One region of the Maridesulfovibrio ferrireducens genome, then DNA from elsewhere that is predicted to be linked to it. Evidence: predicted binding sites of a transcription regulator. Region 1 holds the regulator's gene; the other holds the start of a gene.
What was found. The regulator sigma-54, encoded in region 1, starts transcription at its own class of promoters, with help from an activator protein. The targets are predictions, from matches to a motif close to CTGGCACGGNNNNTGCTT.
Positions count from the first base shown of each region.

Region 2: a site for sigma-54 is predicted at 1,371-1,388, ahead of BLT41_RS00280 (Spy/CpxP family protein refolding chaperone). Genes of this name have one in related genera too.

Region 1 is NZ_FNGA01000002.1:6,233-10,856, reverse strand. It holds gene BLT41_RS04815 (LptA/OstA family protein) at 1-1,300, shown strand, start outside; gene lptB (LPS export ABC transporter ATP-binding protein) at 1,331-2,053, shown strand; gene rpoN (RNA polymerase factor sigma-54) at 2,416-3,831, shown strand; gene hpf (ribosome hibernation-promoting factor, HPF/YfiA family) at 3,879-4,421, shown strand; gene BLT41_RS04795 (PTS sugar transporter subunit IIA) at 4,425-4,624, shown strand, end outside.
Region 2 is NZ_FNGA01000001.1:71,701-76,324, reverse strand. It holds gene BLT41_RS00285 (DUF4405 domain-containing protein) at 1-648, opposite strand, end outside; gene BLT41_RS00280 (Spy/CpxP family protein refolding chaperone) at 840-1,325, opposite strand; gene BLT41_RS00275 (radical SAM protein) at 1,515-3,215, opposite strand; gene ftsZ (cell division protein FtsZ) at 3,284-4,537, opposite strand.

The DNA of each region.
Region 1 (4,624 bases):
TGCTCAGAACAGTCCTGTAGTGGATTGGGGCGATGTTCGATATGTGGGAAAAGAGCTTAACTATCATATTGAGCGGTCTTCAAAATCCGCTGTCGCCGGTAAATTAGCTGAAGGTGATAAAATCAAAGTCGGTTTTTTACGAGGTGGATGGTACGCAATTTTCAAGGCTGATAAGCCTGTTGCCTCAGAAGAAGATGCTTTGGGTTTTGTTAAAAAGGGTTTGGTTGATATTAAACTGGATGATGCCAGAATTAGATATGCGGTACGAAAAATCAGTGTAATTCAGAAGCCGGTAACGACCTCTAAGGCTGTCGGTGTGCTGAATCCCGGACATAGAGCTCAGGTGGGTAAAGAGAAGGGTGGAATGTATGCTCTTTATCGTATAGACACTCTTGTTAAAAAAGATACTCCGGTCTGGGGTTATGCTTGGGGCCCTTTCCTTGCCGCTTATCCAAAGAATCTGGAAAAGAAAAAAATGGCGGGAATCGATACCCGTAAAGCTGAGCTTGAAGCTGAAAAGAAAAAGAAGAAAGTAGAACTACAGAAACGTACAACAGCTCTTGCTTCTATGGATAAGGCGATGGACGAAGTCTTGAATGCTCCCATTGTGACTGAAACCATGTTTGCTTCGGCTGTACTTAATGTCCGCTCCGAGCCTAATGCGAAGTCTCTTATCGTCGACAAACTGGAAGTCGGGCAGGCTGTACTTGTCGGGCCGGAAGAAGGTAAATGGTTTCCTGTCTTTAAGGCTGGAGCAACAGCCGAAAGTGACAGTCTCCTTGTTGGATATGTTTATAAGGCGTATTTAAATGCTGAGCCTCCGGTCGAAGTAAAGAAAGATAGACCTGCTAAGAAAAGAATTCCCGGCGGACCGGATGAAGTGCCTATTAAAATCACTTCTAAAAAAATGACTTTCAGTGAAAACAAGAATCGAATCACTTTTTCCGGCAATGTAAAAGTCGTAAGGCTTGATGTTACACTGACATCGGATACGCTGACAGCTTTTTTAAAGGCCGGTGGCGATTCTCTTAAAGACACTCAAGATAAAATTAAAGAAATTGTGGCAAAGGGCAGGGTCAAGGTGAATATGAATAACCGTAAAGGATCATGTGAAAAACTGACCTTTGTTGTGGTTGATTCGATTATTTTGATGGAAGGTAATGCAAAGCTTCAAGACGGTCCGAATCTTGTTCAAGGTAATTTGATCAAGTTCTATCTGAAAGATAACCGTTCTGAAGTTGTCGGCGGGGATAAGCCTGTTGAAGCAATCTTCTTTACTCCTAAAAATGTTGCTCCATAGTTTTTTATTAACTAATTTTATAGGATTTATATGTCTTCGATAATCGCTAACAAGCTGGTTAAGAGCTACGGGCAGAAAGAAGTTGTCCGTGGCATAAGCTTAAATGTTAAGGAAGGTGAAGTTGTCGGTTTGCTTGGTCCTAACGGAGCAGGTAAAACCACCACTTTCTATATGCTTGTGGGAGTCGTTAAACCTACTTCCGGCGATGTTTATCTTAATAAAAACCAGATTACCAGTTGGCCTCTGCATGAAAGGGCCAGACATGGAATCAGTTATCTTCCGCAGGAAAGTTCTATATTTAAGAAACTTTCGGTTCGTAAAAATTTGGAAATAATTATCGAGCATACCGGTCTTTCCGGGAAAGATATTCCCATGAGAGCTAACGAACTTTTAGATCAGCTCGGAATTTTACGTCTGGCAGAACAGAAAGCGCTTTACCTTTCAGGCGGTGAACGTCGCAGGCTGGAAATAGCCAGAGCTCTTATTAATGATCCTAAGTTTATTCTGCTTGATGAGCCGTTTGCAGGGATTGATCCTATTGCCGTTATTGAAATTCAGGATATTATTTCTTCTTTGAAAGACATGGGACTCGGTATTCTTATTTCTGATCATAATGTACGTGAAACATTAAGTATATGTGATCGCGCCTACTTGGTATATGAAGGCCGCGTAATTCTAAACGGTGCGCCGGAAAGTATTGTAAAAAATACTAAGGCACGCAGGTTGTATCTTGGAGATAGTTTCAGTCTCTGATTTGTTGTTTTTTCATCTTTTTATTTACCTGTCTTTTTTTCTTTTTTCAGTACCAGTCCCTCTTTTTCATATCTTATTTTTATTATACAAACTCTCCTTTTTCAGTAAATTTACCATTGCCGATTTACAGTAAGGCTGAACATTGGTACACTTTTTTCATGTGAATAATTTTAGGTTAAAAGATCCTGAAATTACGGGCAAATCTGTACTAATTCTTGCATGAGCTTTCTTAGTGTGGCATACTTTAATCAAGTTCAAGGAAGATTAAAATATTTTTTTTGAAAATAGTTACAGGTTAATTTTATTCGATTAGAAAAATGTAAAAGATACTGCTTAAGCATATCATAGGGTGGCAGGAAAATATGGGACTGGAACTTAGACAACAATTAAAGCTTTCTCAGCAGCTGGTGATGACTCCTCAGTTGCAGCAGGCAATTAAGTTGTTGCAACTTTCCCGATTAGAACTGCTTGATACTGTTCAGCAGGAGTTACTTGAAAATCCTATACTTGAAGAAGCTGAAGCTTTGGAGCGTACAGACAGCCCTGACGCGGAATCCGGCACAGCGACTTTAGAAGATGCGGCTATTTCCCGCGAAGCTGATTGGGATAATTATCTGGGAGAATTTTCGAGTACTTCCAAGCAGGCCGGGACAAGAGAGTCAGAGTCTCTTGAAGAAGGAATGTCTTTCGAAGCGAGGATGACTAAGGCCACCACTTTAGAAGGCCATTTAGCATGGCAGATGTGTCTCTCGAATTTTACAGATAAGGAAGTCGCCATCGGTGAGTGCATAATAGGTAATCTTAGCAATGGTGGATTCTTACGGATTGAGTTGGATGAAATTTGTGAAACCTGTTATGCTGAATTCGAAGATGTTGAACGAGTGCTCTCTCGGATTCAGAGATTCGATCCAGTAGGGGTTGCAGCACGTACCCCTCAGGAATGTTTGCTTATTCAATTAGAGGTTTTACGCCTTGATGATGATCCGATTCTTGTTTCGCTGGTTCGGGATCATTTAGAGGATCTTGAGAAGAATCGTTATAAGCCTCTTGCGAGAAAGTTTAAGCTTAGTATGGAAGACCTCAAGAGCTATCTTGATCTGATGCAGACTCTTGATCCGCTTCCGGGGGCAAGTTTTTCGGGTGGGGATTCTTTCTATGTCAGTCCTGATGCTTATGTATATGAATATGACGGAGATTTTGTTATAGTCCTTAATGAGGACGGTCTCCCTAAGTTACAGATGAATTCATTTTATGTAGAGACTCTGGCTTCGACTAAGGGAGAAGATAAAGAATATTTCCAGGAGAAGATGCGCTCTGCACAGTGGCTTATGAAGAGCCTTTATCAGAGACAACGTACACTTTATAAAGTTCTGGACTCAATTGTAAGGTTTCAGAGAGGGTTCTTTCAAAGTGGAGTATCCAAGCTTAAACCGCTTATTCTTAAAGAGGTGGCTGAAGATATTGAAATGCATGAATCCACTGTAAGTCGAATTACGACAAGTAAGTATGTTTCGACGCCGCATGGGATTTATGAACTTAAATTTTTCTTTAATAGTGCTCTCGGACTTGATGATGGTTCGCAGGTCGGGTCCGAATCGGTTAAGGCGCTGATTAAGAAACTAATCAGCGAAGAAAATAGTAAAAAACCTCTGAGTGATGAAAAAATTGCCGAGATGCTCAAGGATGAACTTGAGGTCAACATCGCCAGAAGGACTGTAGCAAAATACAGGACTGCAATGGGAATTCGTTCCTCTTCTAAGAGGAAGCAGGTATTCTAGCAGTTCGGTAGAAAAGCATATTCACCCTTTACTCAAGGAGTATCCATATGAATGTTGCATTTACTTTTAAGAACTTTGACCCCTCCGACCACCTGAAGGAATATGCTAACACCAGATTTGCAAAGCTTGATAAGTTTATAACAAATCCGGACAATACTGAAATGCAGGTCATTTTATCAGTTGATAAGATTAGACATGTTGCTGAAGTCCTTTTCAGTTCCGATAATATTCATATCTCAGCATATGAAGCATCGGAAGATATGTATTCAACTGTTGATTTGGTTCTAGCTAAGCTTGAAGTTCAGCTCAGACGCATGCGCGATAAGATGAGAAGCCACAGGCGTAAGGACGTTGCTCCGGCTCGTATGGACGTAATCAGCTTCACAACCGAAGAAGAAGATAATTCTGAACCGACTATTGTTGAAACTGATCAGTTTGTACCAAAGCCTATGGCGGTTGACGAAGCCGCAATGCAGTTGCAGACTCTCGACAATGAGTTCCTTGTCTTTAGAAATGCTGATACTGAAGCTATAAATGTTATTTACCGTCGCAAGAATGGCGACTTTGGGTTGATTGATCCAGGATACTAACTGATGATAATAAATGATAATTTGGATAAGGATCTTGTGATTTATGAACTCGAAAGCTCTGATAAGAGCGGAGTTCTGAGAGAAATGGTGACAGCGCTTAAGGCCACAGGGCTTGAGCTAGATGTCGAGAGTGCTCTCCAAGTCCTTATGTCTCGTGAAAAATTAGGAACAACCGGTATAGGGGATGGCATTGCCATCCCCCA
Region 2 (4,624 bases), on a different contig from region 1:
TATGCCGGATTTGTTGATCGGAGCTCCGGATTTTATATTGGCAGCTTGGTTCGGCTGATCTTTCAAAATAATTTCGTGAAGTTCTTTTGGAGTAAGTCCGGCTTTATGGGCAATTTCTTTGATTGATTGTGCGGGATTTTTAATTTCAATTCCGGCTGCTTTGATTGAAGCAACAGCCTTATCAATATCTAGCTCCATGCGTTTGCAGAAAACTGAAAGAGGGCTGAGTTCTGCATGACCGTAAGGTGGAACTCCGTATTTAATTTCTCCCTGAGTTTTCAGGTGTGTCGAAAATTCAAGTACTTGTTTCATAGGGGGCAGTCCGGCTAAAGTTCCCACTACTACGTACAGAGTGATGAAAATGCTGATAAAGAAAGCTGTGGATGAAAAGGTCGCTGCTGCTGCCTTTTTTTTCAAATATGCGGTGATGGGTTTCCAGTTGAGCCAGATATGAAGGATTGAAACAAAAAGAAATAGGACTCCGGTGCAGATATGAATATCACCCCATTGTTCTTTTGTAAGCCATAGAAATTTCCAGTCGGCCCAGTATGCAACTCTTCCTTGAGGCACGAGGTAGAGAATTACACTTGTTAAAGACATAACGATAATTGCGAAGAAACTGATTAGTGAAGTGATTTTTCTAAACATGCAAAGCCTCCTATTCGTATGGAACGTTTAATGAAAAATATTGAGTAACCTGATTCATTTGTTTTCGTTCTGTTACGTATAGCGTAAATCTTGTCGTGTTAGAAAGGCAATTAATAAAAAAGGAGGACTAAGAAGTCCTCCTTTTTACCCGTTTTCCTAATTATGTGTAGATGAACGCTTAATTCAATTGCTTAGTTAAAGCGGGGACATCCCTGCGGTGAACCGCAATTTTGATTTTTTTGGTAATTGTTGCCGCAGCCATTATTGCCGCCCTGCATCATCCCTCTAGATCCGTTTCTTGGTCCGGAGAAAGTAATTCCGGTTTCTTTTTCTAATTCAGCGGCCATCTTCTGATGAGTGGTAAACATTTTTTCTCTTACATCAGAGAGATCTTTTACCAATGCATGGATTGTTTCTTTGTCTGCCTTGCCTGAATTTACAAGAGCATTAAGTTCGGTCCGTTTGGCCCACTGCTGATTCTGGAGTGTTTGGAAAGTAGGTGTGTACTTGTCCATGATTGCTTGAGCTTGCTGCTGTTTTTCTGGCGTTAGCTGGTTGAATACAGCCCTGTTGCCCCCATTGTGGTATCCGTTCTGGGAGCCACCGCGTGCCATGGCTACTGCTGCCATTGATAATACAAACACGACTATTAATGGGATCAAGGTTTTTTTATTCATATGATCTCCTGTTGTTAAAAGTTGTTGCCCTCTCGAATTAACTTATAGCAGTATGCGTGCCAAAATTTTTAGTTATGTAATATTAGGGTCTTATGTTGTTTTACGTAAGATGTGAGTGTCTGTTTATGTGCAGTTGTCTGCACATTAACTGCACAAGTGCAGGTTGAGGAGAGCTATGGTGCAGGCTGATTAGTGGTTTTCAGCTTCGTCTGTGATCCATTTGTACATTCCACAGGACCGGCATTCGGCGCAACCTTTCGGAGGACATGGAGGTGTAATAACTCCTTGCTGATAGCGTTCCCATTCACGCCACAGATAAGCTTTGTTTATGCCCGTATCAATAAAATCCCATGGTAGCGGATCGTTTTTATCCAGATTGTGGTCAATAATATTTTCAAGGTCGCCTTCGTAGTATTTGAAAGCTTTTTTCCAGCCGCCTTTTTCTGCTGCTATCATAATAAATTTATGCAGTTCTTCGTTTCCGCGGGCAAGAATTCCTTGCAGTCTGGCTTGGAAAGGCGAATCTCCGGAAAAGGCGATACCTTTATATTTTTTTGTAAGCGAACTCACTTTTGAAAGGACATCTTTAAGCTCTTTTTCAGAAGGCATGGCAGACCATTGTAATGGAGTCCACGGTTTCGGCACGAGGCAACTGGCGCCAAGGGTGATGCGCATGTACTGCTTTTTCTTTTTACCCTGTCCGCGGTTACGGGCCTGATCAATTTTTTCGAGCATGCAGGCAAATTCTTCATAATCTTCGTCGGTTTCACCGGGCCAACCTACGATGATGTAAATTCTTAAATGATTTACACCTTTGGATGCGCAAAGTTCTACAGCGCGCAGGAAATCCTCTTCTTCAAGATTTTTACTTGCACTGTCCCGCAGTCGCTTACTTGCACCTTCTAAAGCCAAGGTCACAGTGCGAACACCGGAAGCTCGTAAAGTGTCGAGCAATTCTTCGGTAAGTCCGTCAGCTCTGACTGAGGATAAGGAAAATTTTGTTTTTCTGTCTTTGAGCCAGTTGATATATGGAAGAAGATCGGGCCAGTCGGTAAGAGCTGTTCCGATTAGTCCCACTTTAGGCGGATCTGCGAGTTCAACAATTTCTTTCAGCTTATCAATAGATGCGTGTCTGGGAGGTCTATAAATATATCCTGCCGCGCAGAAACGGCATCCGTAAGGACATCCTCTGTTTACTTCAACGAGGAACATGTCTTTGAAAACAGCTTCAGGACTGATGAAGCATGAGTATGCAGGTGTTGTTAATAAAGGGACTTGATTATTTTCCGCGTTGGTTTCAGGGAGAACAACGGCTCGTTTGACCTTATTCATGGTCTTACCCGGAACATATACTCCGTATCTGTCCTTAATTAGTTCAAGAAAGTCATCTTTACTTCCACCGTCATATATGTGCCGTTTAAGTTCGACGCATAAATCTTTAAGTCCGGCTTCGGCTTCTCCAACCCAGAAAAAATCGAAAAAAGCCGCAATGGGTGCAGGATTTAAAAATGCAACCGGACCTCCGGCCATAACCAGCGGGAAGCCCGGGCGTTCCGACGCTAAGGCCGGAACACCCGAATCTTTCAGCATTCTTACGGGGTAGAGATACTCTTCCTCGAAGTTTATGCTGAAGCCGATCAGGGGAAACTCGGACAGATCTTTGTCACTGTCCATGGAAACAGCAGGTTTACCCGGTTCACTTATAAAAAACCTTTCTACTGCAAGTTCCGTATCAGGAGCCAGCAGGCGATAAACAGCCTGCCATCCTAAAGTGGAGAGCGCAGCACCCTTTCTGCCGGGGAAGACTAGGGCCGTGGGCAGACGTCCACCAGTCTCTTCGGCTGCGGGTTCTTCACGTCCATAATAGAAGAAATCTTCTTTTACTGACATGTATCAAGGTCCGATGTGTTCCGGTTCATCCGAGTTGTTTCCGTATTATTATTCATATGCAGACAGAATTAATCAGCCTGTTTGCGGATGAAAGTAGGAACTTCAAAATCGTCATCATCGTGGAAGATAAATTCTTCTCCTCCGGAGTTTGCAGCACTTCTAACTGATTCCGGTTTTCCGGCTGCTTCCGCAGGTTTTGCACCGGTGCGCAGATATGCGGGGATAGAACGGTCTTCTTCTGAATGAGGGTTACCGAGCTGTCTTACGTTACCGTGTTCTTTTGCTCTTGGAGCCATTCCTCTCGGAGTAATGTTCGAGCGGACAGGCTGCTGTATTTCGCACACAGGCTGCATAGTTTTTTCTTCAGCAGTTTCGATGCCTGTTGCAATAACTGTGATGCGCATTTCGTCGCCTGCTTCAGGGTCGAAAACAGTTCCGAAGAAAATCTGTGCATCTTCGTGAGCTTCTTCATAAATAATACTTGCTGCTTCGCTGACTTCATCAATGGTCATGTCAGGAGAGCAGGTGATGTTGATGAGTACGCCTTTAGCGCCTTCGATGGAAACATCTTCAAGAAGAGGACTTGTGATAGCTTTCATTGCAGCTTCACGAGCTCTGTTTTCGCCTCTTGCGATTCCTGTTCCCATGAGAGCGAGACCTGAGCTGGACATAACTGCTTTAACGTCAGCAAAGTCAAGGTTGATTAAACCGTGAACAGTAATCAGATCGGCAATACCTTTAACACCGTAGTAAAGAACTTCATCAGCTTTTTTCAGCATTTCCGAGAAGGCTGCTTTTTTAGCTGCAAGCTGGAGAAGGCGGTCGTTAGGAATAGTGATAATTGAGTCAACAACGCTTTTGAGTTCTTCAATACCTTTTTCAGCCTGAAGAAGTCTGCGTTTGCCTTCAAAATAGAAAGGTTTGGTGACAACTGCTACTGTGAGGGCGCCTGCTTCTTTCGCAATCTGAGCGATAACAGGAGCTGCTCCGGTTCCGGTTCCGCCGCCCATACCGGCTGTGACGAAAACCATGTCGCAGTCGCAGACGAGTTCACGGATCAGCTCGATGCTTTCGAGTGCGGCATTTTTACCGATATCCGGGTTGGCGCCGGCGCCGAGACCTTTAGTCAGCTGGTCGCCGAGCTGAATTTTGTATTCAGCAAGAGATTTGTTGATATCCTGAACATCGGTGTTCGCAGCAATAAAGCGAACGCCTGTAAGAGCGGATTGAATCATGTTGTTGATAGCGTTTCCACCACCGCCACCACAACCGATTACCTTAATTTTTGCATGACCGTCGTTTTCGATTTCCATGTAATCCATCATCATTTTCATTCCCCTGTTTAAGCTTCCATTAATTTCAATTCCCCGGATGATCGGGTCCGGGAAAGCCTTCACCTGATGCAGCCG